One region of the Nonomuraea sp. NPDC049758 genome, then DNA from elsewhere that is predicted to be linked to it. Evidence: riboswitches for the same ligand, from Rfam matches in the RefSeq annotation. Region 1 holds a riboswitch; the other holds the start of a gene.
What was found. Region 1 has a riboswitch for glycine ahead of gcvT (glycine cleavage system aminomethyltransferase GcvT). Riboswitches for the same ligand answer to the same signal wherever they lie in the genome.
Positions count from the first base shown of each region.

Region 2: it holds a riboswitch for glycine, as region 1 does, so the genes downstream of both, gcvP (aminomethyl-transferring glycine dehydrogenase) here and gcvT (glycine cleavage system aminomethyltransferase GcvT) in region 1, are expected to answer to the same signal.

Region 1 covers NZ_JBFAMZ010000001.1:194,371-205,277, forward strand. The annotation lists gene AB0J46_RS00860 (FCD domain-containing protein) at 1-386, opposite strand, end outside; gene AB0J46_RS00865 (glutamine synthetase family protein) at 511-1,881, shown strand; gene AB0J46_RS00870 (aldehyde dehydrogenase family protein) at 1,890-3,233, shown strand; gene AB0J46_RS00875 (3-oxoacyl-ACP reductase) at 3,236-4,000, shown strand; gene AB0J46_RS00880 (gamma-glutamyl-gamma-aminobutyrate hydrolase family protein) at 3,997-4,686, shown strand; gene AB0J46_RS00885 (M4 family metallopeptidase) at 4,909-7,203, shown strand; gene AB0J46_RS00890 (M28 family peptidase) at 7,275-8,648, shown strand; glycine riboswitch at 8,895-8,992, shown strand; glycine riboswitch at 9,013-9,112, shown strand; gene gcvT (glycine cleavage system aminomethyltransferase GcvT) at 9,147-10,232, shown strand; gene gcvH (glycine cleavage system protein GcvH) at 10,229-10,618, shown strand; gene AB0J46_RS00905 (L-serine ammonia-lyase) at 10,678-10,907, shown strand, end outside.
Region 2 covers NZ_JBFAMZ010000012.1:56,346-67,252, forward strand. The annotation lists gene AB0J46_RS29145 (hypothetical protein) at 1-66, shown strand, start outside; gene AB0J46_RS29150 (hypothetical protein) at 82-882, opposite strand; gene gcvP (aminomethyl-transferring glycine dehydrogenase) at 1,010-3,835, opposite strand; glycine riboswitch at 4,002-4,098, opposite strand; gene AB0J46_RS29160 (MerR family transcriptional regulator) at 4,147-4,767, opposite strand; gene AB0J46_RS29165 (bifunctional nuclease family protein) at 4,915-5,385, opposite strand; gene AB0J46_RS29170 (MerR family transcriptional regulator) at 5,518-6,144, opposite strand; gene AB0J46_RS29175 (FHA domain-containing protein) at 6,168-6,680, opposite strand; gene AB0J46_RS29180 (mannose-1-phosphate guanyltransferase) at 6,942-9,446, opposite strand; gene AB0J46_RS29185 (CDP-alcohol phosphatidyltransferase family protein) at 9,451-10,032, opposite strand; gene AB0J46_RS29190 (hypothetical protein) at 10,212-10,907, shown strand, end outside.

The DNA.
Region 1 (10,907 bases):
CGCTGGGCGGGGGTGAGCTCGGCCGCGGCCAGCACCTGTGCCGCCCCGCACTCGACCGCCAGCCGGAACGTCAGCGCGTCCGACAGCTCGGCCATGCCCATGTCGGCCACCGCCTGCCGCAGGTCGCCCGCGTCGGGCCGCGGCGGGACATAGGTGACGAACGCGCCGCCGTACCGGCCGCGCCGCACGTCGAGGTAGCCCGCGTCCTGGAGGGCGCGGATGGCCTCGCGCAGGGTGACCCTGCTGATGCCCAGCCGCACGGCGAGCTCGCGCTCGGGCGGCAGCTTGTCGCCGTACGGCACCACGCCCAGTTTGATCGCCTGGAGCAGCCGTTCCACGGTCTCCTCGAAGGCGTTCCCCGCCTTCACCGGGCGCAGCACTGTCATCAAACGCGCCGAATCGTCCAAGGTGTCCTCAGGTCTTGACAAGCGATCCCGGCATACACATCAATGGTCTGAGACTAGCCCAATCAACGGGAAAGCGCTTCAGAGCAGATCGGAGCGACCTAGGGTGAGCGAACCAGCGGGCAACGGATTCCTGTCCGTCGAGGAACTGCGGGGCGAGGTCGCCTCCGGCCGGATCGACACGGTGCTGCTCGCCGTCGCCGACATGCAGGGCAGGTTGCAGGGCAAACGGCTCTCCGCCCGCTACTTCCTGGACGAGGTGCTGCACCACGGCTCCGAGGGCTGCAACTACCTGCTCGCGGTCGACGTGGACATGAACACCGTCGCCGGCTACGACATGTCCTCCTGGGACCGGGGCTACGGCGACTTCGCGATGAAGCCTGACCTGTCCACCCTGCGCCGGATCCCCTGGCAGGACGGCACCGCCCTGGTCATGGCCGACCTGGCCTGGGAGGAGGGCGGCGAGGTCACCGCCTCGCCGCGGCAGATCCTGCGCCGCCAGCTCGCCCGCCTGGCCGAGCGGGGCCTGGCCGCGTACGTGGGCACCGAGCTGGAGTTCGTCGTCTACGACGACAGCTACGAGGACGCCTGGCGGCGCGCCTACCGCGACCTGACCCCCGCCAACCTCTACAACGTCGACTACTCCCTCCTCGGCACCGCCCGCGTCGAGCCGCTGCTCCGGCGCATCAGGCGCGACATGGAGGGCGCCGGCATGTACGTCGAGTCGGCCAAGGGCGAGTGCAACCTCGGCCAGCACGAGATCGCCTTCCGCTACGACGAGGCCCTGCGCACCTGCGACAACCACTCGATCTACAAGAACGGCGCCAAGGAGATCGCCGCCCAGGAGGGCCGCTCGATCACCTTCATGGCCAAGCCGAACCAGCGCGAGGGCAACTCCTGCCACATCCACATCTCGCTGCGCGGCCTCGACGGCGGCCTGGTGATGGCGGGCGAGGGGCCGTACGGGCTCTCGCCGCTCGGCGCGCGGTTCATCGCCGGGCAGCTCGCCCGCATGCGCGAGCTCACGTTGCTGTACGCGCCCAACGTCAACTCCTACAAACGTTACGTGCCCGGCAGTTTCGCGCCCACCGCCGTCAAGTGGGGTGTCGACAACCGCACCTGCTCCCTGCGGCTGGTGGGCCACGGGCCGTCGCTGCGGGTGGAGAACCGGGTGCCGGGCGGGGACGTCAACCCCTACCTGGCGGTGTCGGCGCTGATCGCGGCCGGGCTGGACGGCATCGACCGGGAGCTGCCGCTGGAGGACGCCTTCGGCGGCAACGCCTACGACTCCGGCGCCGAGACCGTGCCCCACACCCTGCGGGACGCGCTCGCCCTGTTCGAGGGGTCGAAGCTGGCCAGGGAGGCGTTCGGCGACGACGTGGTCGAGCACTACGCGAACAACGCGCGCGTGGAGCTGGCCGCCTTCGACGCGGCGGTGACGGACTGGGAGCTGTTCCGTGGTTTCGAGCGAATGTGACGGTAGGCATGAGGATCGTTAATCCGGCGACGGAAGAGGTCGTCGCCGAGGTCGAGCTGGCCGACGCGGCCGAGGTCGACCGGGCGGTGGAGCGGGCCGCGAAGGCGTACCAGAGCTGGCGGGAGGTGGCGCCGGGCGACCGGGCGCGGCTGCTGCGCCGCTTCGCCGACCTGGTGGACGCCCACGGCGAGGAGCTGGCCCGGCTGGAGCTGGACAACGCCGGGCACCCGATCGGCAACGCGCGCTGGGCGGCCGGGGCCGTCCGCGACGTGCTGCACTTCTACGCCGCCGCCCCCGAGCGCAACCACGGCAAGCAGATCCCGGTGCCCGGCGGCGTGGACATCACGTTCCAGGAGCCGCTGGGCGTGGTGGGCGTCATCGTGCCGTGGAACTTCCCGATGCTGATCATGTCGTGGGGCGTCGCGCCGGCGCTGGCGGCGGGCAACACGGTGATCGTCAAGCCGGCGGAATGGACTCCGCTCACGGCGCTGCGGCTGGCCGAGCTGGCCCTGTCGGCGGGCCTCCCCGAGGGGGTGCTCCAGGTGCTGCCCGGGGCAGGGGAGGTCGCGGGGGCCCGGCTGGTCGAGCATCCCGGCGTGGCCAAGATCGTGTTCACCGGTTCGACCGAGGTGGGCAAGGAGATCGCCGCGAAGGCGGCGGCGCAGGTCAAGCGGGTGACGCTGGAGCTGGGCGGCAAGTCGGCGAACATCGTCTTCGCCGACTCAGATCTCGAAAAAGCGGCAAGAACCGCCCCTTATGCGGTCTTCGACAACTCCGGCCAGGACTGCTGCGCCCGCTCGCGCATCCTCGTCCAGGCCGAGGTGTACGACGAGTTCCTGGAACGCCTGTCGGCGGCGGTGCGCGGCGTCAAGGTCGGCGACCCGCTCGACGAGTCCACCGAGATGGGCCCGCTGATCAGCGCCGAGCACCTGGAGCGCGTCCGCGGCTTCGTCGAGGGCACGCCCTACCTCCAGGGCGACTGCCCCCAGGGCAGGGGCTTCTGGTTCCCGCCGACGGTGCTCACCTCCAAGGTCACCGACCGCGCCTTCACCGAGGAGATCTTCGGCCCGGTCGTGTCGGTGGTGCCGTTCGCCGACGAGGCCGAGGCCGTGCGCATCGCCAACGACACCCCGTACGGGCTGAGCGGCTCCATCTGGACGCGCGACGTCGGGCGGGCGCTGCGGGTGGCCCGCGCGGTGGAGTCGGGCGCCCTGTCGGTGAACTCGCACTCCTCGGTGCGCTACTGGACCCCGTTCGGCGGCTTCAAGCAGTCCGGCCTCGGCCGTGAGCTCGGCCCGGACGCCTTGACGGCCTTCACCGAGACCAAGAACGTCTTCATTTCCTGGGAGTGACAGTGCAGCGATTGCAGGACCGGGTGGCCGTCATCACCGGCGCGGGCAGCGGCATCGGGCTGGCCACGGCGCGCAGGTTCGCGCAGGAGGGCGCGAAGGTCGTCTGCGTCGACATCGACGAGGAGGCCGGGGCCAAGGCCGCGGGCGAGGTCGGCGGCCTCTTCGTCAAGGCCGACGTGACCAGCGAGGACGACGTCGTCCGGATGTTCGCCACGGCCCACGAGACCTACGGAAGCGTGGACGTCGCCTTCAACAACGCCGGCATCTCGCCGCCCGACGACGACTCGATCCTGGAGACCGGCCTCGACGCCTGGCGCCGCGTCCAGGAGGTGAACCTGACCAGCGTGTACCTGTGCTGCAAGCACGCCATCCCGTACATGCGGCGGCAGGGCAAGGGGTCGATCATCAACACCGCGTCGTTCGTGGCGGTCATGGGGTCGGCCACGTCGCAGATCTCGTACACGGCCTCCAAGGGCGGCGTGCTGGCGATGTCGCGCGAGCTGGGCGTGCAGTTCGCCCGCGAGGGCATCCGGGTCAACGCGCTGTGCCCCGGGCCGGTGAACACGCCGCTGCTGCAGGAGCTGTTCGCCAAGGACCCCGAGCGGGCCCAGCGGCGCCTGGTGCACATCCCGGTGGGCCGCTTCGCCGAGGCGTCGGAGATCGCCGCCGCCGTGGCGTTCCTGGCCAGCGACGACGCCTCCTTCATCACGGGGGCCGAGTTCCTGGTGGACGGCGGCATCTCCGGCGCGTACGTGACGCCGCTGTGACCCGTCCGGTCATCGGCGTCACGACGTACGTCGAGCCCGCCCGGTTCACCGTGTGGGACCTGCCCGTCGCGCTGCTGCCGTACATGTACGTCGAGAAGATCGTCCAAGCCGGCGGGCAGCCCGTGCTGCTGCCGCCGGCCGGCGATCCCGCCCAGGTCGTGGGGCGGCTCGACGGTCTCGTCCTGGCCGGTGGCGGCGACGTCGACCCGGCCAGGTACGGCCGGGCGGCGCACGAGCGCACCGGCTACGTCCGGGAGTTCCGGGACGAGGCCGAGTTCGCCCTCCTGGCGGCGGCCCTGGAGGCCGGGCTGCCGTTCCTGGGCATCTGCCGCGGCCTGCAGGTGCTCAACGTGCTGCTCGGCGGCACCCTGCACCAGCACCTGCCCGACGTGACCGGGCACACCGGCCACTCCCCCGCGCCCGGCGAGTTCGGCCACCTGCCGGTCACGCCCGTCCCCGGCAGCCGCCTGGCCAAGGTGCTCGGCACGGACCCGGTGGCGGTCCCGCACTACCACCATCAGGCCATCGACCGGCTCGGCCGGGGCCTCACGGTCACCGCCACGGCCGGCGACGGGACGATCGAGGCGGTGGAGCTCGACTCCGGCGGGTTCGCGGTGGCGGTCCAGTGGCACCCGGAGGCGGGCGAGGGACCGGCGCTCTTCGAGGCGTTCACGGCGGCCTGCTGAGACCGTTACTGGAAAGCTTCTTTACCTTTTCTGCGCCCTAAAATCCGGCGAAATCCCAGCTCAGGGGGCCATACCACCGCGTTATAGGAAACTTGTTGGGTACCGGATCGCGCCATCCCGGTGTCACCCTGTGTTCATCCCCAGCCGGCCGGGGCTCTTCCACTCCACACCCCCCTGAGGAGCCAGAGAGTGAACCCCAAACTCAGGTTGGGGGCTGCCGCAATGCTCGCGCTAGCCCTGACCACCAGCTCGCTGGTGGGCGCCACGAGCGCCACAGCCCAAGCGTCGCAGGTGGCCGATCCTCCCAGCCCCGACGAGCGCAGGAACGCGATCGCCACCGCACACAACGCGATCCTGGCCGACTCGGCGGCATTGCTGGCATCCGAGCAGGACACGTTCACGCTGACGTCGACCGTCGAAGGCGTCCGCGGCCTGCAGTACCTGACCTACGCCCGTAAGCACGCGGGCCTGCCCGTCTACGGCGGCGAAGTGGTCGTCGCCACGGACGCCTCCGGCGCGGTGGTCGACACGGTCGCCACCGGGCAGCGCACGAAGATCGGGATCGGCACGAAGGCGAAGGTCACCGCGGCCCAGGCCGCCGTGACGGCCAGGGCCAAGGTGGCCAGGGTCGAGACCGTCGCCACGCCCGTGCTGTCCGTGCACGCCACCACGACGACCCCGCGGCTGGCCTGGGAGGTCCTCGTCACCGGCGCCAACGCCGCCGGTCACGAGACCAAGCTCCACGTCTACGTGGACGCCCTGACCGGCAAGGTCATCGACGACTGGGACGAGGTGCGCGACGGCACCGGCAACAGCTACTACGTCGGCACCGTCACCATCGACACCAGCCCCTCGTACACGATGCGCGACCCCCGCAGGAGCGGCGTCGCGTGCGGCGGCCAGAACGGCTCGCCGTACACGAAGACCACCGACACCTGGGGCAACGGCTCGGGCACGAACCTGGAGACCGCCTGCGTCGACGCGCTCTACGCCGCGCAGCGGGAATGGGACATGCTGAGCGCCTGGCTCGGCCGCAACGGCATCAACGGCCAGGGCGGCGGCTACCCGGCCCGCGTCGGCCTGGCCGACGTCAACGCCTACTGGAACGGCCAGTACGGCTCCTTCGGCCACAACTCCGCCAACTCCCAGCAGCTCACGTCGATGGACGTGGTCGGCCACGAGTTCGGCCACGGCATCTTCCAGTTCACCAGCGGCGGCTCGGGCAGCGGCAACGAGACCGGCGGCATGAACGAGTCCACCGGCGACATCTTCGGCGCCCTCACCGAGGCGTACGCCAACAACCCGAACGACCCGCCGGACTACCTGGTCGGCGAGGAGGTCAACCTCTCCGGGGCCGGGCCGATCCGCAACATGTACAACCCGTCGGCCCTCAGCCACCCGAACTGCTACAGCGCCTCCATCCCGAACACCGAGGTGCACGCGGCGGCCGGCCCGCAGAACCACTGGTTCTACCTGGTGGCCGAGGGCACCAACCCCTCGGGCAAGCCCGCCAGCACCCGCTGCGACAACGGCGCCGCGATCACCGGCATCGGCATCCGCAAGGCCGGTGAGGTGTTCATGTCCGCGCTGAACATGAAGACCCAGCCGTGGACGCACGCCAAGGCCAGGGTCGCCACCCTCCAGGCCGCCAAGACGCTGTACCCGGGCAGCTGCGCCGAGTTCAACGTGGTCAAGAACGCCTGGGACGGCGTCAGCGTACGGGCCCAGTCCGGCGAGCCGACCTGCACCCAGGGCAACAACGACTTCTCGGTCAACCTGAACCCCGCCTCCGGCAGCGTGACTCCCGGCCAGAGCACCACGACCACGGTGAGCACCACCGTGACCGGCGGCTCGGCGCAGTCGATCACCCTGCGGACCGGCACCCTGCCGGCCGGCGTGACCGCCTCGTTCAGCCCGGCCACCATCACCGCGGGGCAGAGCTCGACGCTGACGATCAACACCTCGGCGAGCAGCCCGCAGGGCAGCCACTCGATCGCCATCACGGCCGACGGCGCCGACGTGGACCGCCAGGCCACCTACAACCTGCAGATCGGGCAGAGCTCGCCGAACGACTACTCCTTCGGCGTGACGCCGTCGTCGGCCTCGGTGCAGGCCGGTCAGTCGGCCACCGCCACGGTCAGCACGCAGGTCACCGCCGGTCAGGCGCAGAGCATCGCCCTGGCGGCGAGCAACGTGCCCGCGGGCGTGACGGTCAGCTTCAGCCCGTCCACGATCACCGCCGGGCAGTCGTCCACGGTGACGTTCGCGACCACGAGCGGCGTGACGCCCAGCACGTACACGATCAGCCTGAACGCCGACGGCGCGAGCGCCGACCACTCGGCCTCCTTCAGCCTGACGGTGGGCGGCGGCCAGGGCACCACGTGGCAGACGTACACGGCGTACACGGCCGGACAGACCGTCACCTACCAGGGCACCAGCTACCGCTGCCTCCAGGCGCACACCAGCCTGCCGGGCTGGGAGCCGCCCAACACCCCTGCCCTCTGGCAGCCGGTCTAAGTCGCACGACCTGGGCGGCCACGCCGGGGTGGCCGCCCAACCCCCTTGAGGAGCCACAGATCGTGAACGCCATGCTCAGGCTGGGCGCCGCGGCCACCGCCGCGTTGGCCCTGACCCTCACCACGCCGGCCGGACCGGCCGGCGCCGCCGCCGACCCCGCGCCCGACATCCCCGTCGCGAACGTGACGGCGCATCTGAGCCAGTTGCAGTCCATCGCCACGAGCAACGGCGGCAACCGCGCCTCGGGCAGGCCGGGCTTCACCGCCTCGATGAACTACATCAAGGGCAAGCTGGACGCGGCTGGCTTCACCACCCGCGTGCAGAACTTCAGCGGCGGCAGCAACCTGATCGCCGACTGGCCGGGCGGCCCGGCCAACCAGACCGTGATGCTCGGCGCCCACCTCGACAGCGTCGCGGCCGGCCCCGGGATCAACGACAACGGTTCCGGCTCGGCCGCGCTCCTGGAGAACGCCCTCACCCTGGCCGCCCGCAAGCCCACCCTCACCAAGCACGTGCGCTTCGGCTGGTGGGGCGCCGAAGAGGCGGGCATGGTCGGGTCCAGGTACTACGTGCAGAACGGCGGCGCGAGCGGCGTCGAGGTGTACCTGAACTTCGACATGATCGCCTCGACCAACGCCGGCTACTTCGTCTACGACGACGACGCGGCGATCCAGCGGACCTTCAACGACTACTTCGCCACCATCGGCCTGCAGACCGAGGGTGACAGGGAGGGCGATGGCCGCAGCGACCACGCCTCGTTCAAGAGCGCGGGCGTCCGGGTCGGCGGCCTGGCCACGGGAGCCGGGGCGGTCAAGAGCTCGGCCCAGGCCGCCAAGTGGGGCGGCTCGGCCGGGCAGGCGTTCGACCGCTGCTACCACAGCGCGTGCGACAGCTACCCGAGCGCCATCAACACCACGGCGCTCGACCGCAACTCCGACGCCATCGCGTACGCCATATGGAAGCTCGCCGTGGGCACCAGCACGCCCACGGAGAACGACTACTCGATCTCGGTGACCCCGTCGTCGGCATCGGTCCAGGCCGGTCAGTCGGCTACCGCGGCGGTCAGTACCCAGGTCACGTCCGGCCAGGCGCAGAGCGTCGCGCTCTCCGCCGGGAACGTGCCGAGCGGGGTCACCGTCTCCTTCAGCCCGTCCACGGTTCAGGCGGGCCAGTCGTCCACCGTCACGATCGCCACCACCAGCGGTGTCGCGGCGGGGACGTACACCATAGGGATCAACGGCGACGGGGCGACGGCGGACCACTCCGCGTCCTTCACCCTGACCGTCGGAGGGGACGGCCAGGGCACCACCTGGACGGCTTACAAGTCGTACACGGCCGGAGACGTCGTCACCTACCAGGGGGTCAGCTACCGCTGCCTCCAGGCGCACACCAGCCTGCCGGGCTGGGAGCCGCCGAACGTGCCCGCCCTCTGGGCGCGGGCCTGACCCTCGGGCCTGATCTCCGGGTTCGATCCCCCGCGGGCCGGTCACCGCCGGCCCGCCCCGAGCTGCCGCGTGCGAGCTGACCTGCCATGACCGGCTCGCGCGCGGCCACCAACGCGGCCGCGACCCCGCCTCTCCGGGGCCGCGGCCGCTTTTCGCTGCGTGCGGTATGTCGCGGATGCCGCGGATGACGGAGGGCGAAGCGCGACAACACCCCCATGACGGCACTAGGCTGACGGACATCACCGGCGAAACCGTGCGGGAGAGCACCCTGACAGCCGGTCAGGGTCCCTGAAGGAGCAAGCCCTCCCCGCGAACCTCTCAAGGCAAAGGACCGCGCGGCAGCCCTGTAAGGCGTTCTTACGGGGAGGTGACCTCTGGAAAGCAGGCCCTCGGGGCCTCGCCGAAGGTGAAAGTCCGGTAAAACTCGGGCGAAGCTCTCAGGCATCCATGACAGAGGGGGAGGATGCTGGCATCCAATCCTGTCCTGAGGTGCGACAAATGTCCCGACCTACGCCGCTACGAGACGTCCACGAGGCCCTAGGCGCCACGCTGACCGACTTCGCCGGCTGGCTCATGCCGCTCCGGTACGGCAGCGAGTCGGCGGAGCACAAAGCCGTCCGCGAGGCGGCCGGGCTGTTCGACCTCTCGCACATGGGCGAGATCTTCCTGACCGGTCCGCAGGCCGGAGAGGCCCTCGACTACGCGCTGGTCGGCCACCTGTCGGCGCTCGCGCCCGGCCGGGCCAGGTACACGATGATCGTGGACGAGCGCGGCGGGGTGCTCGACGACCTCATCGTCTACCGGCTGGCGGACGAGGAGTTCATGGTGGTGGCCAACGCCTCGAACTCCGACAAGGTCGCTGATGAGCTGAAAAATCGTACTAAGTCGTATGACGCGGCGGTCGATGACCGCTCCCAGCAGTACGCCCTCATCGCGATCCAGGGCCCGAAGGCCCAGGAGATCCTGGCCACGCTCACCGACGCCGACCTCGACGGTCTCAAGTACTACGCGGGCCTGCCCGGCGTGGTCGACGGCCGCCAGGCGCTCATCGCCCGTACCGGCTACACCGGCGAGGACGGCTTCGAGCTGTTCGTCGCCAACCAGGACGCCGTGCCGCTCTGGCGCGCCCTGGAGGCCGCGGGCGAGCCGCACGGGCTGCGCGCCGCCGGTCTGTCCAGCCGCGACACCCTCAGGCTGGAGGCCGGCATGCCGCTCTACGGCAACGAGCTGAGCTCCGACCTGACCCCGTTCGACGCGGGGCTGGGCAGAGTGGTGAAATTCGACAAGCCCGGTGACTTCGTCGGCAGGGCGGCACTGGAGGCGGTCAAGGACGACCAGCCCCGCCGCCGCCTCGTCGGCCTGGTCGCCCAGGGCCGCCGGGTGCCGCGTCACGGCTACCCGGTCACCCGCGACGGCGCCGTCGTCGGCGAGGTCACCAGCGGTGCGCCCTCCCAGACCCTGGGCAAGCCCATCGCGATGGCCTACGTGGACGCCGGGGCCGACACAGGTCTGGCCGTGGACATCCGGGGCAGCCATGAACCTATGGACCTGGTCGAGCTGCCCTTCTACAGGAGGAACAAGTGAGCAACATCCCTGACGACCTGAACTACACCAAGGAGCACGAGTGGGTGTCGGGCGTGGACGACGGCATCACCGTGACCGTCGGCATCACGGCCTTCGCCGCCGAGGCTCTTGGTGACGTCGTCTTCGTGCAGCTCCCCGAGGTCGGTTCGACCGTCGAGGCGGGTGACTCGGTCGGCGAGGTGGAGTCCACCAAGTCGGTGAGCGAGATCTACGCGCCCGTCGGCGGCGAGATCGTCGAGGTGAACTCGGCCGTGGCCGACGACCCGTCGCTGGCCAACAGCGACCCGTACGGCGACGGCTGGATGTTCCGCGTCCGCATGGAGGGCGACGCGGAGGACCTGCTGTCGGCCGAGGAGTACACGGCGCTCACCTCAGGCGAGTCCTGACACCAACGCCGGGGCCCGCGCTCGGGCCCCGGCACTTCCTGAACTGAAGGGCGCCATCAATGGCGATCAGCGTCTTCGACCTCTTCAAGATCGGCATCGGACCGTCCAGCTCCCACACGGGCGGCCCGATGGCCGCCGCGCACAAGTTCGCCCGCGGGCTGCACGACGACGGCCTGCTCCCCCGCGTGGCCCGCGTCGAGGTCATCCTGTACGGCTCGCTCGGCCTGACCGGCAAGGGCCACGGCAGCGACAAGGCGGTGCTGCTCGGCCTGTCCGGTGAGAAGCCGGA
Region 2 (10,907 bases), on a different contig from region 1:
ATCACGTGGCTGGCGATCGTCGCCATCAACGTGGCCGCCGCCGTGGCCATCATGCGCCGCGGCTGAGCCCCCTCACGGCACTCAGGTGTCGCGGTGGAAACGCAGCCGGACCTCGGCGGCCATGGTCTGGTCCTCGTGTTCGAGGCCGTAGGTCCACACCTGGCCGGCGTCCTCGGTGCGGCCGCGCAGCGGCAGCGTGCGCGCCAGCAGCTCGATGGCCAGCGCGCCCGTCTGGGGGTCGGCCCCGCTCTCGACGGCCTCGGCGAACTCGGCGCAGGCCAGTTCCAGGTGCGCGATGCCGAGCAGCACCCGCAGCCCCGGCAGCTCCCGCGCCGGGGCGAACTCCAGCGCGTCCAGCAGCAGCCCGGCGGCCTCCCCCGGGTCGCCGTACTCCAGCAGCGTCTCGGCGAGCTGGCGGGCCGCGTGCGCGGCGGCCTCGGCGTCGCCTGAGTCAAGGCTCGCGTCGAGGGCGGAGCGCAGCTCCTTGCCGGCCTCCTGCGGGCTGCCGGCCAGCCGGGCCAGCGCGAGGTGCGCCAGCGGGACGTAGGCCGGCGTGCCGACGCCGAGCACCGCCTGCCAGGCGGCCCTGGCCTGGTCGTCGCGGCCCTCGCGCTCGAAACCCTGGGCCAGGTGGCAGGCGGCCTGGGCGGCGTACTCGGGATGGCCGGTGGCCAGCGCGGTGCGGGCCGCGGCGCGGGCGGCCTCGGTGTCGCCGCGCTCGTCGAGCACCACGGCCAGCCCCACGGCCGCCTGGGCCCGGTCGGGGCTGTCGGGGTCGGCGACCAGCTCGGTCAGGATCGCCGCCGCACCCTCCAGGTCGCCGCCCTCGGCCAGGCGGCGGGCGGTGTCGAGAGGCGGGGTCTCCAGCTCTGAGAACGTCAAGAGAGCTCCTTCAGGCGACGGATCGCACCGAGCCTAACGGCTCGTCGCGATCATGTCTGCTCACTTGACGGTGCAGGACTGGGCCAGATCCGGCGCGGGCCCCCGGGCGGGGACCCGCGCGGGCGGATCAGTCCTCGTACGCCTCCAGCGGCGGGCAGGAGCACACCAGGTTGCGGTCGCCGTACGCCTGGTCGATGCGGCGCACCGGCACCCAGTACTTGCCCTCGCGCAGCGAGGCCACCGGGTAGGCCGCCTCGGTCCGCGAGTACGGGTGGGCCCACTCGTCGGCGGTGACCGACTCGGCCGTGTGCGGCGCGTTGCGCAGCGGGTTGTCGGTCTTGTCGTAGTCGCCGGAGGCCACCTTGGCGATCTCGCCGCGGATGGCGATCATGGCGTCCACGAACCGGTCGAGCTCGTCCAGGTCCTCGCTCTCGGTCGGCTCGATCATCAGCGTCCCGGCCACCGGGAACGACATGGTCGGCGCGTGGAAGCCGTAGTCGATCAGGCGCTTGGCCACGTCGTCGACGGTGACGCCGGTCTCCTTGGTGATCTGGCGCAGGTCCACGATGCACTCGTGGGCCACCAGGCCGCCGCGGCCGGTGTAGAGCACCGGGTAGTGCGGGGCCAGCCGCCGAGCCAGGTAGTTGGCCGACAGGATGGCCTGCTCGGTGGCCGCCGTGAGGCCCTCGGAGCCCATCATCCGCACGTACGCCCACGAGATCGGCAGGATGCCCGCCGAGCCGTACGGGGCGGCCGATACCGGGCCGACCGGGCCGCCGTCGCGCAGCGGGTGGCCGGGCAGGTAGGCCGCCAGGTGGCCGCGGACCGCGACCGGGCCGACGCCGGGGCCGCCGCCGCCGTGCGGGATGCAGAACGTCTTGTGCAGGTTGAGGTGGGACACGTCGGCGCCGAACTCGCCCGGCTTGGCCAGGCCCACCAGGGCGTTGAGGTTGGCGCCGTCGACGTAGACCTGGCCGCCGGCCTCGTGCACCTTGGCGCAGACCTCGGTGATCGACTCCTCGTACACGCCGTGCGTGGACGGGTACGTCACCATGATCGCGGCGAGCCTGTCGCGGTGCTTGGCGATCTTGGCGTCGAGGTCGGCCAGGTCGATGTTCCCGTCGCTGTCGCAGGCCACGACGACGACCCGCATGCCCGCCATGACGGCGCTGGCCGCGTTCGTGCCGTGGGCCGAGGACGGGATCAGGCACACGTCCCGCTCGGTGTCGCCGTTGGCCTGGTGGTAGGCGCGGATGGCCAGCAGGCCGGCGAACTCGCCCTGGGAGCCGGCGTTCGGCTGGATGGAGACCGCGTCGTAGCCGGTCACCTCGGCCAGCCAGCCCTCCAGGGTGCCGATGAGCTCCCGGTAGCCCTCGGTCTGGGCCTCCGGCGCGTACGGGTGCACGCCGGCGAACTCCGGCCAGGTGATCGGCTCCATCTCGGTGGTCGCGTTCAGCTTCATCGTGCACGAGCCGAGCGGGATCATCGAACGGTCGAGCGCGATGTCCTTGTCCTGCAGCCTGCGCAGGTAGCGCAGCATCGCGGTCTCGGAGCGGTGGCTGTGGAAGACCGGGTGGGTCAGGTAGTCCGACTCGCGCAGCAGCTCGGCCGGCAGCGCGTCGGCCTCCAGCGCCACCTCCTCGCGCTCGACGCCGAAGGCGGCCCAGACCTTGACCAGCTCGGCAGCGCCGGTCTTCTCGTCGCAGGCGATCGAGACGTGGTCCTCGCCGGCCTGCCACAGGTTGACGCCGCGCTCGGCGGCGGCGGCCACCACCTCGGCGGCCCTGCCGGGCACGCGGACGAGCACGGTGTCGAAGAACTCGCCGTGCACGACCTCCAGGCCGGCCTCGCGCAGCCCGCCGGCCAGCGCGACGGCGTGCCGGTGCACGCGGTGCGCGATCCGGCGCAGGCCCTCGGGGCCGTGGTAGACGGCGTACATGCCGGCGATCACGGCCAGCAGGACCTGGGCGGTGCAGATGTTGCTGGTGGCCTTCTCGCGGCGGATGTGCTGCTCGCGGGTCTGCAGGGCCAGCCGGTAGGCGGGGTCGCCGTCGACGTCGACCGACACGCCGACCAGGCGGCCGGGCATCTGCCGCTGCAGGCCCTCGCGTACGGACATGTAGGCCGCGTGCGGCCCGCCGAACCCGAAGGAGACGCCGAAGCGCTGGGAGGAGCCGACGGCGATGTCGGCGCCCAGCTCGCCGGGGGCGGCCACCAGCGTGAGGGCCAGCAGGTCGGCGGCGGCCACGACGAGCGCGCCCGCCTCGTGCGCCCTGGCGGCCACGTCGCGGAAGTCGCGCAGGCGGCCCGAGGCGCCCGGGTACTGGACGAGCACGCCGAAGCACTCGGGCAGCTCGCCGTCGAGGTCGTGCTCGACCAGCGTGATGCCGAGCGGCTCGGCGCGGGTGGCCAGCACGGCCTTGGTCTGGGGCAGCGTGTCGGCGTCGACCACGAACACGTCGCTCTTGGACTTGCCGGCCCGGCGGGCCAGCGTCATGGCCTCGGCCGCGGCGGTGGCCTCGTCCAGCAGGGAGGCGCCGGCGACGTCGAGGCCGGTCAGGTCGGAGACGACCGTCTGGAAGTTCAGCAGCGCCTCCAGGCGGCCCTGCGAGATCTCCGGCTGGTACGGCGTGTAGGCGGTGTACCAGCCCGGGTTCTCCAGCAGGTTGCGCCGGATGACGGCGGGCGTGACGGTGTCGTAGTAGCCCAGGCCGATCATGGAGGTCAGCACCCGGTTGCGGGAGGCCAGCTCGCGCAGCTCGGCGATGGCCTCGGTCTCGCTCGCGGCGGCCGGCAGCTTGAGCCGGTCCTTGACCCTGATGGCCTCGGGCACGGCCACGGCCACCAGATCGCCGACGGACTCGAAGCCCACGGCCTCGAGCATGCGCTGCTGCTCGGACTCGGATGGGCCGATGTGCCTGGACGAGAACGGCGGAGCGGACAGGTCGGTCATGGAGGTTGCCTCCCGAGGCTTGGAGACCGGCGCCAGGGCGCGGGCGAGTGCCGGATCTCCCCCTCTGTCATCGCGACGTCATCGCGACCTGAGAGCTTCACCCCACCGTGGGGCTTGCACCGTCGGTGAGGTGCGCCTGGCGGGCGCACCTGCTTTCCAGAGTTGCCTCACCCGAGCGGTACGGGATGCCTGAGAGATTCCGGGGAGGGTTGCTCCTTCGGCGCCCCAGGACCGAAGCCCAGGGACTCTCCCGCACGGGGTCGTCAGCCTTACTCTGTCCTAGATTACTACGGTGTGTTCAGCGGTTCAGCTCACCCCGTGCGGCGTGCGCGACGCCGCTTGGCGAGCTCGTCAGCGGGATGGTCGGCCGGGACGGTGTCCTCGACCGCCGCCCGTTCCCCCGGCAGCTCCGCGAGGGAGCCCTCGACCTCTCGCCAGACCCGGCCGAGCGCGATGCCGAACACGCCCTGGCCGCCCTGGAGGAGATCGATCACCTCGTCGGCCGAGGTGCACTCGTAGACGCTGACACCGTCGCTCATGAGCGTGATCTGCGCGAGGTCGGCGACCCCGCGGTCACGCAGATGCTGCACCGCGGTGCGGATCTGCTGCAACGACACCCCGGTGTCGAGCAGCCGCTTGACGACCTTGAGCACCAGGATGTCGCGGAAGCTGTAGAGCCGCTGCGAGCCCGAGCCGTGCGCGGCTCTTATCGTGGGCTCGACCAGGCCCGTGCGTGCCCAGTAGTCGAGCTGCCTGTAGGTGATGCCGGCCGCCGAGCAGGCTGTGGGCCCGCGGTATCCGATGTCGTCGGGCACCGTCGCGGGCTGCTCGTCGAAGAGCAGTCCCTGCTCTCCGGCACGCTGCCGCGCGCTCTCGCGCCGCACCGGATCTTCCTGGCCGGCCGTCTTTCCCTCGCCGCTGCTGACCGCCACGCGGACCTCCGGCTTTCTCTCATCCCATGGCCTGATCTGGGGGTTCGTAAAGGGCGACCACGGGTTTCACTTGCACCGTAGGACCGTGACCATGCTCAGTCAACGATCCGGCTCGGCGCGTCGTGAAGCGTAAATGCACTGAAATACCTACCCCGCCCTGCCGAAGTCCTCGGGAGTGATCGTGTCAAGGAACTCCCTGAACTTCTCCACCTCGTCCTCCTGGTCGTCAGGGATGATCACACCGGCCTCCTGGACCACCTCTTCGCTGGCGAAGATGCGCGCGCCGGTGCGCAACGCCAGGGCGATCGAGTCGGAGGGGCGGGCGCTGACCTCCACGCCGTTGGAGAACACCAGGTCGGCGAAGAAGATGCCGTCACGCAGGGCCACGATGTTGACCGCGCGCAGCCCGACGCCGAGCGCGCTCAGCACGTCCCTGAACAGGTCGTGGGTGAGCGGCCGGGGCGGCGGCTCCTCGGCCTGCGCCAGGGCGATCGCGGTCGCCTCGGTCATGCCGATCCAGATCGGAAGGAACCGTTCCCCGTGTGCCTCCTTGAGCAAGACGATCGGCTGATTTGTGGGCATCTCAACTCGAACGCCCACGACCTCCATCTGCAACACGGGCTGCTCCGTATTCGGCCGGCCGGTCGCCCGGCACAGCTGTTGACTGGGTCGTTTCTGCTACACGCTTGTGCATTTCAACGTAACACCCGGCAGGCCTGGAATGTGCCCCGGCCTTCCAGCTCTGTGCCCTCAGCGGCCCAGGACAGACCTGACGCCGAGGCGCACCAGAGAGGCGTGCAGATCGAGCAGGAGCGTGGACAACTCCCTGGCGGCCTCGTCGGCCTCGCCGATGGCGCCGGGCGCGCGCCGCTTGAGTATGGGCGCGACGGTCTGCTCGACCAGCCCGCACTCCCGCTCGGCGGCGGCCTTGACCGCGCGCAGGTGGCGGGCGTGCAGGCCGAAGCGGGCCAGGGCGCCGACGCTGCGCGCGATCTTCAGCGCCTCCTCGTCGTAGCGCCTGGCCACGGGGGCCAGCAGGCCGTAGTCCTCCAGCTCGGCGAGGGTCTCCTCGTCGATGCCGGCCGCCTCCAGCAGCTGGGCCCGGTCGTAGCGGACCTCCTGGGTCTGCTGCACCGCGCGCGGACGGCCGAAGCTCTCGGCCATCTTGTCCTTGATCACCCGCAGCGGCAGGTAGTGGTCGCGCTGCTCGGTCAGGATGAAACGCAACTGCTCGACGTGGAGATGGGTGAACTTGCGGTAGCCCGAGGGGCTGCGCTCGGGCTCGATCAGCCCCTCACCCTCCAAGAAGCGGATCTTGGACACGGTGACGTCGGGGAACTCGCCCTGCAGCAGGGCGAGCACCTCCCCGATGCTCATGTGCGAGCGTGCCGCCTGTGAGCTCATGCGCCGGCGTTGACCCTCATCAGGAAGACGAGGCGGAACTTGCCGATCTGCACCTCGTCTCCGGAGTGCAGGGGAACCTCCTCGATGCGCTCCCGGTTGACGTAGGTGCCGTTGAGGCTGCCCACGTCGCGTACGGAGAACTGGCCGCCGCGGTGGCGGTAGAACTCGACGTGGCGACGGGAGACGGTGATGTCGTCGAGGAAGATGTCGCTCTCCGGGTGGCGCCCGGTCGTGGTGAGGTCTTTGTCCAGCCGGAACCGGCTGCCCTGGTTGGGCCCTCTGGTCACCGTGAGCAACGCCGTGCCGGGCGGGAGCTGTTCGACCAGCGCCCGTTCGGCCAGGAGCATGTCGCCTGTCTCAGCCTCGTACGCCTCGATTCCCGCGACCGAGATCGTCGACGTGGTGTCCCCGGAGACCTCGGGTCTGGTCAGCGGTGACCCACAGCGGGAACAGAAACGGGCATCCTCGGGGTTGGCGTGCCCGCACTGCGTGCAGTAGACGCTCGGCATCGATCGGCTCGGCCTCCTACCGCGAAGACGCGGCGACGGTGCTGGGGACGCGCCTGCCTTCGCTCTTCAAGTTTGCGAATGCCGCAACTTACGCTGATCAGCGGCAAAGGTCAAGGCGGGGCGCTGGACTGCGGTTCGGACGCTGACAAAGTTACCGCCGCCCCCACCCCGTGGTCCATGCCGCCGCGCGTTTCTACATTACGATCTTGCGGCACTCCGCGCGCACATCTCGGGCGAAGGCTTTTCCGCTACTCTACGTGATCAGACGGCCGCCTGCTCGACCACGCGGGCCCACCGTTCGAGCAGTGCCTGCGCGCCGTCCATGTCGGGGGCCTCGGCCCACAGGTCGGTGACCGGCTCGGCGGCGGCGGGCAGGATCAGCACCCACGACCCGTCGTCGCGGGCGACCCGCACGCCGTCGGTGGTGTCCACGCGCCAGCCGTCGGGCTCGGCCTCGGCGGCCTCGATGACCGAGCGCATGACCGCGCCCTTGGCCGCCCACTGGGTGGGGATACTCCGCCGCAGCAGCTTGACCTCGGGGATCCTGGCGTCGATCTGGCTGAGCGACAGCCGGGTGCGGGCCACCAGCCCCAGCAGGCGCATGAACGCGGCCAGGCCGTCGATGGCCGGGCTGAACTCCGGCACGACGAACCCGCCGCGCCCGTCCGCCGCGAAGATCATGTCGGGGCCCTGGGCGGCGGAGGTCAGGGCGTCGAGCGCGGTCGAGGTCCACTGCACCTGCACGCCGTGGAAGCGGCAGACCTGCTCGGCGACCCGCGTGGTGGTGACCGGCAGGGCCACCCGGCCGCCCCGGCGCTCGGCCGCCACCAGGTCCAGCACGACCAGCAGGGCGCGTTCCTCGCTGATGAGCTGGCCGGTCTCGTCCACCAGCGCGATGCGTTCGCCGACCGGGTCGAAGCGCACGCCGAAGGCCGCCCGCGAAGAGCTGACCAGCTCCGACAGGCGTTGCAGGTCGCGGCGGCGCTCGGCCAGCGTCTCGGTGGGCGAGACGTCGTCCAGCCGGGCGTTGACGGTGAGCACCTCGACGCCGGCGCGACTGAGCAGCGTGGGCATCACCAGGGACGAGGTGCCGCCGGCGCAGTCGACCACGACCTTCATGTCCTTGACGCCGGTGACGCCGATGGCCCGCATGAGCTCGTGCGTGTAGCCCTCGACGGCCCTGGCCGGGTAGTGCAGCTCGGCGATCTCGCCGGGGAAGGCCCGCCGGTACTCCTGGCGGGAGAAGACCCGCTCCAGCTTGCGCTGGGCGGCCGGGGGCAGGTCGGCGCCGCGGTCGTCCATGATGACGATGTCGACGCTCTGCGGGTCGCCCGGCGTGGTGCGCAGGGCGATGCCGCCGGCGGCCGACTCACGGGCGGTGTGGAAGCGGGCCACGGGCAGCGGCGCGGCCTCCAGGTCCAGGACGTTGATCGCGGCGGCGGTCAGGGCGCCGATGACGGCCCGCTTGAGCGCCCTGGCGGCCAGGGAGCAGTCGCGGGAGGTGACGACGTAGGCGCCCTTGCGCAGGGTGGTGGCGTACGCGCCGGCCAGGCGGACGCACAGCTCTGCGGTGATCTCGACGTTGACCAGGCCGCTGACCCCGCGCGGGCCGAACAGGTTGCGCTGGCCGCGCGACTCCCAGATGACGCTGGTGTTGACGACCGCGCCGGCCTCGATGGTCTTGAACGGGTAGACCTTGACGCCGCTGGAGACGTACGCCTCGGCCTCGATGACGCACTCGTCGCCGATGACGGCGTTCTCCTCGACGCGGGCGCCACCCATGACGTCGGTGCTCTTGCCGATGACGCAGCCGCGCAGGTGGGCGCCGGGACCGAGGTAGACGTTGTCGTGGACGACCGCGCGGTGCAGGAAGGCGCCCTCGCGCACGACCGCGTTGTTGCCGAGGACGGTGTACTCGCGCAGTTCGGCGCCCGCCTCCACCTTGGCGTAGTCGCCGATCAGCAGCGGGCCCTTCAGGACGGCGTCGGGGTCGACCGTGGCCGAGTCGGCCACCCAGACGCCCGGGGAGAGCTCGAAGCCGCCGATGTCGAGGCGGACCCGGCCGGACAGCGCGTCGGCCTGGGCCTTGAGGTAGCTGGCGTGGGTGCCGACGTCCTCCCAGTAGCCGCCCGCGACGTAGCCGTAGATGGGGGCGCCGCGTTCCAGGAGGGCGGGGAAGACGTCCGAGGACCAGTCGACCGGTTCGCCGTCGGCCACGGCGTCGAGGATCTCGGGTTCCATGACGTAGATGCCGGTGTTGACGGTGTCGGAGAAGACCTGGCCCCAGGTGGGCTTCTCCAGGAAGCGCTGAACGCGTCCGTTCTCGTCGAGGATGATGATCCCGAATTCGAGCGGGTTGGGAACGCGTTTCAGGCCGATGGTGACAAGAGCCGAATTTTCGCGATGAAAACGGATCATGTCGGATAAGTCGATATCTGTGAGGGCGTCGCCGGAGATGACCAGGAAGCGGTCGTCACGCAGGCGGGCGGCGGCGTTCTTGACGCTGCCCGCGGTGCCGAGCGGCAGGTCCTCGGTGGCGTACTGGAGGTTCATGCCCAGCTCGTCGCCGTCGCCGAAGTAGTTGCGCACGAGGGCGGCCAGGAACTGCAGGGTGACGACCGTCTCGGTGATGCCGTGCCGTTTGAGCAGGCGCAGGACGTGTTCCATGATCGGGCGGTTGGCCACCGGGAGCAGAGGTTTGGGCTGGTTGGCGGTCATCGGACGCAGCCGAGTCCCCTCCCCGCCCGCCATGACGACCGCCTTCACCCGATCACTCCTTCGTGGTCGCGGTTACGAGTTGGCGCACCTGCACCACATACAGGATCCCTGCCCACCAATACAGGCCGGTGCCCCAGATCGCGAAGGCCCACCCGGCAATTCGCGCTATATCGGCATACCACCCGGTGTGGGAGGCGAGGAAGAGCAGCGGGAAGGCGTACATGAGGTTGAACATGGCGGCCTTGCCCAGGAAATGCACCTGAAGTGCCTTATATCCGTGTTTGCGAAGTACGGGGAACGAACAGGCGACGAAGAGCTCCCGCGCCACGATGACGGCCACCAGCCACCACGGGATGACCTCGCGCAGCAGCAGCGCCAGGATCGTGGCGAAGACGTACAGCTTGTCGGCGGCCGGGTCGATCACCCGGCCGAGCTTGCTGGTCTGGTTGAACGCACGAGCGATCTTGCCGTCGAGCCAGTCGGTGAACCCGGCCACGATGAGGATGCCGATGGCCCACCCGTCCGCCCTGGGCCCCAGAACCAACCAGAGGAACACGGGCACGCCGAGCAGGCGCAGGAAGCTCAGCAGGTTGGGAACCGTCCAGATCCGGTCCTCGGCGGAAGTTTCGCTCACGCAGAGACCCTACTGCGTGGAACTCCGGCACAGACGCCCCACCAGCGACCATTCCCGCTCGCACGCCCCCGCGCGGACGCGGGGCCGATGGAGGTTGATGGCGTTTCGCGGCATGTGAGGGCGGGAAAAGGCTGGGTGATCGATCCCCCCGCGCTGCCGGCCTGCCTTGGGGGGATCGGATGTGGCCCTGGGAGTCCGGTGTGCTGCGGGACGCGCCGGAGATCGCCTTGTTCCTCTGCCTGGCCCTCGGGTTCGCCCTGGGCAGGATCAGGTTCCGCGGGGTGGCACTCGGCGGCGCGGCCGGGACGCTGGCCGCCGCCCTCGCCGTCGGGCTGCTGACCGGCGGCGTCGAGGTCCACCAGCAGGTGCGGGTGATCGCCTTCTCGATCTTCGCCTTCACCCTCGGCTACACCCTCGGACCCGCCTTCTTCGCCGCGTTCTCCGGGCCCAACCTGCGGTACCTGTGGTTCACGGTCGTCGAGGTCGTCGGGGCGCTGGCGGTCGCGGCGCTGGTCGCGGACGCGCTCGGGCTCGACCCGGGCACCACGGCCGGGCTGGTCGCCGGGGCGGCGGCCGGGCCGGTGGCGCTGGGCACGGCGGCCGACGCCCTGCAGGCCGCCGGGATCGCGCACCAGGCGCTCGGGCCCGCGTACGTCCTGTCCTACCTCCTCGCCCTGGTCACCGTCGCGCTGCTGACCATCAGGGCCGCGCCCGCGGCGCTCCGGTTCGACCCCCGGGAGGAGGCCGCGGCGCTGTGGCGGCGGCTGGACGGCGCGGAGGAGACGCCACCGCCGGCGGTGCTGGGCCGGGCCCACCAGGTCACCACCGGCGAGGGCAGGACGGTCGGGCAGGCGGAGATCGCCATGGGCACCCGG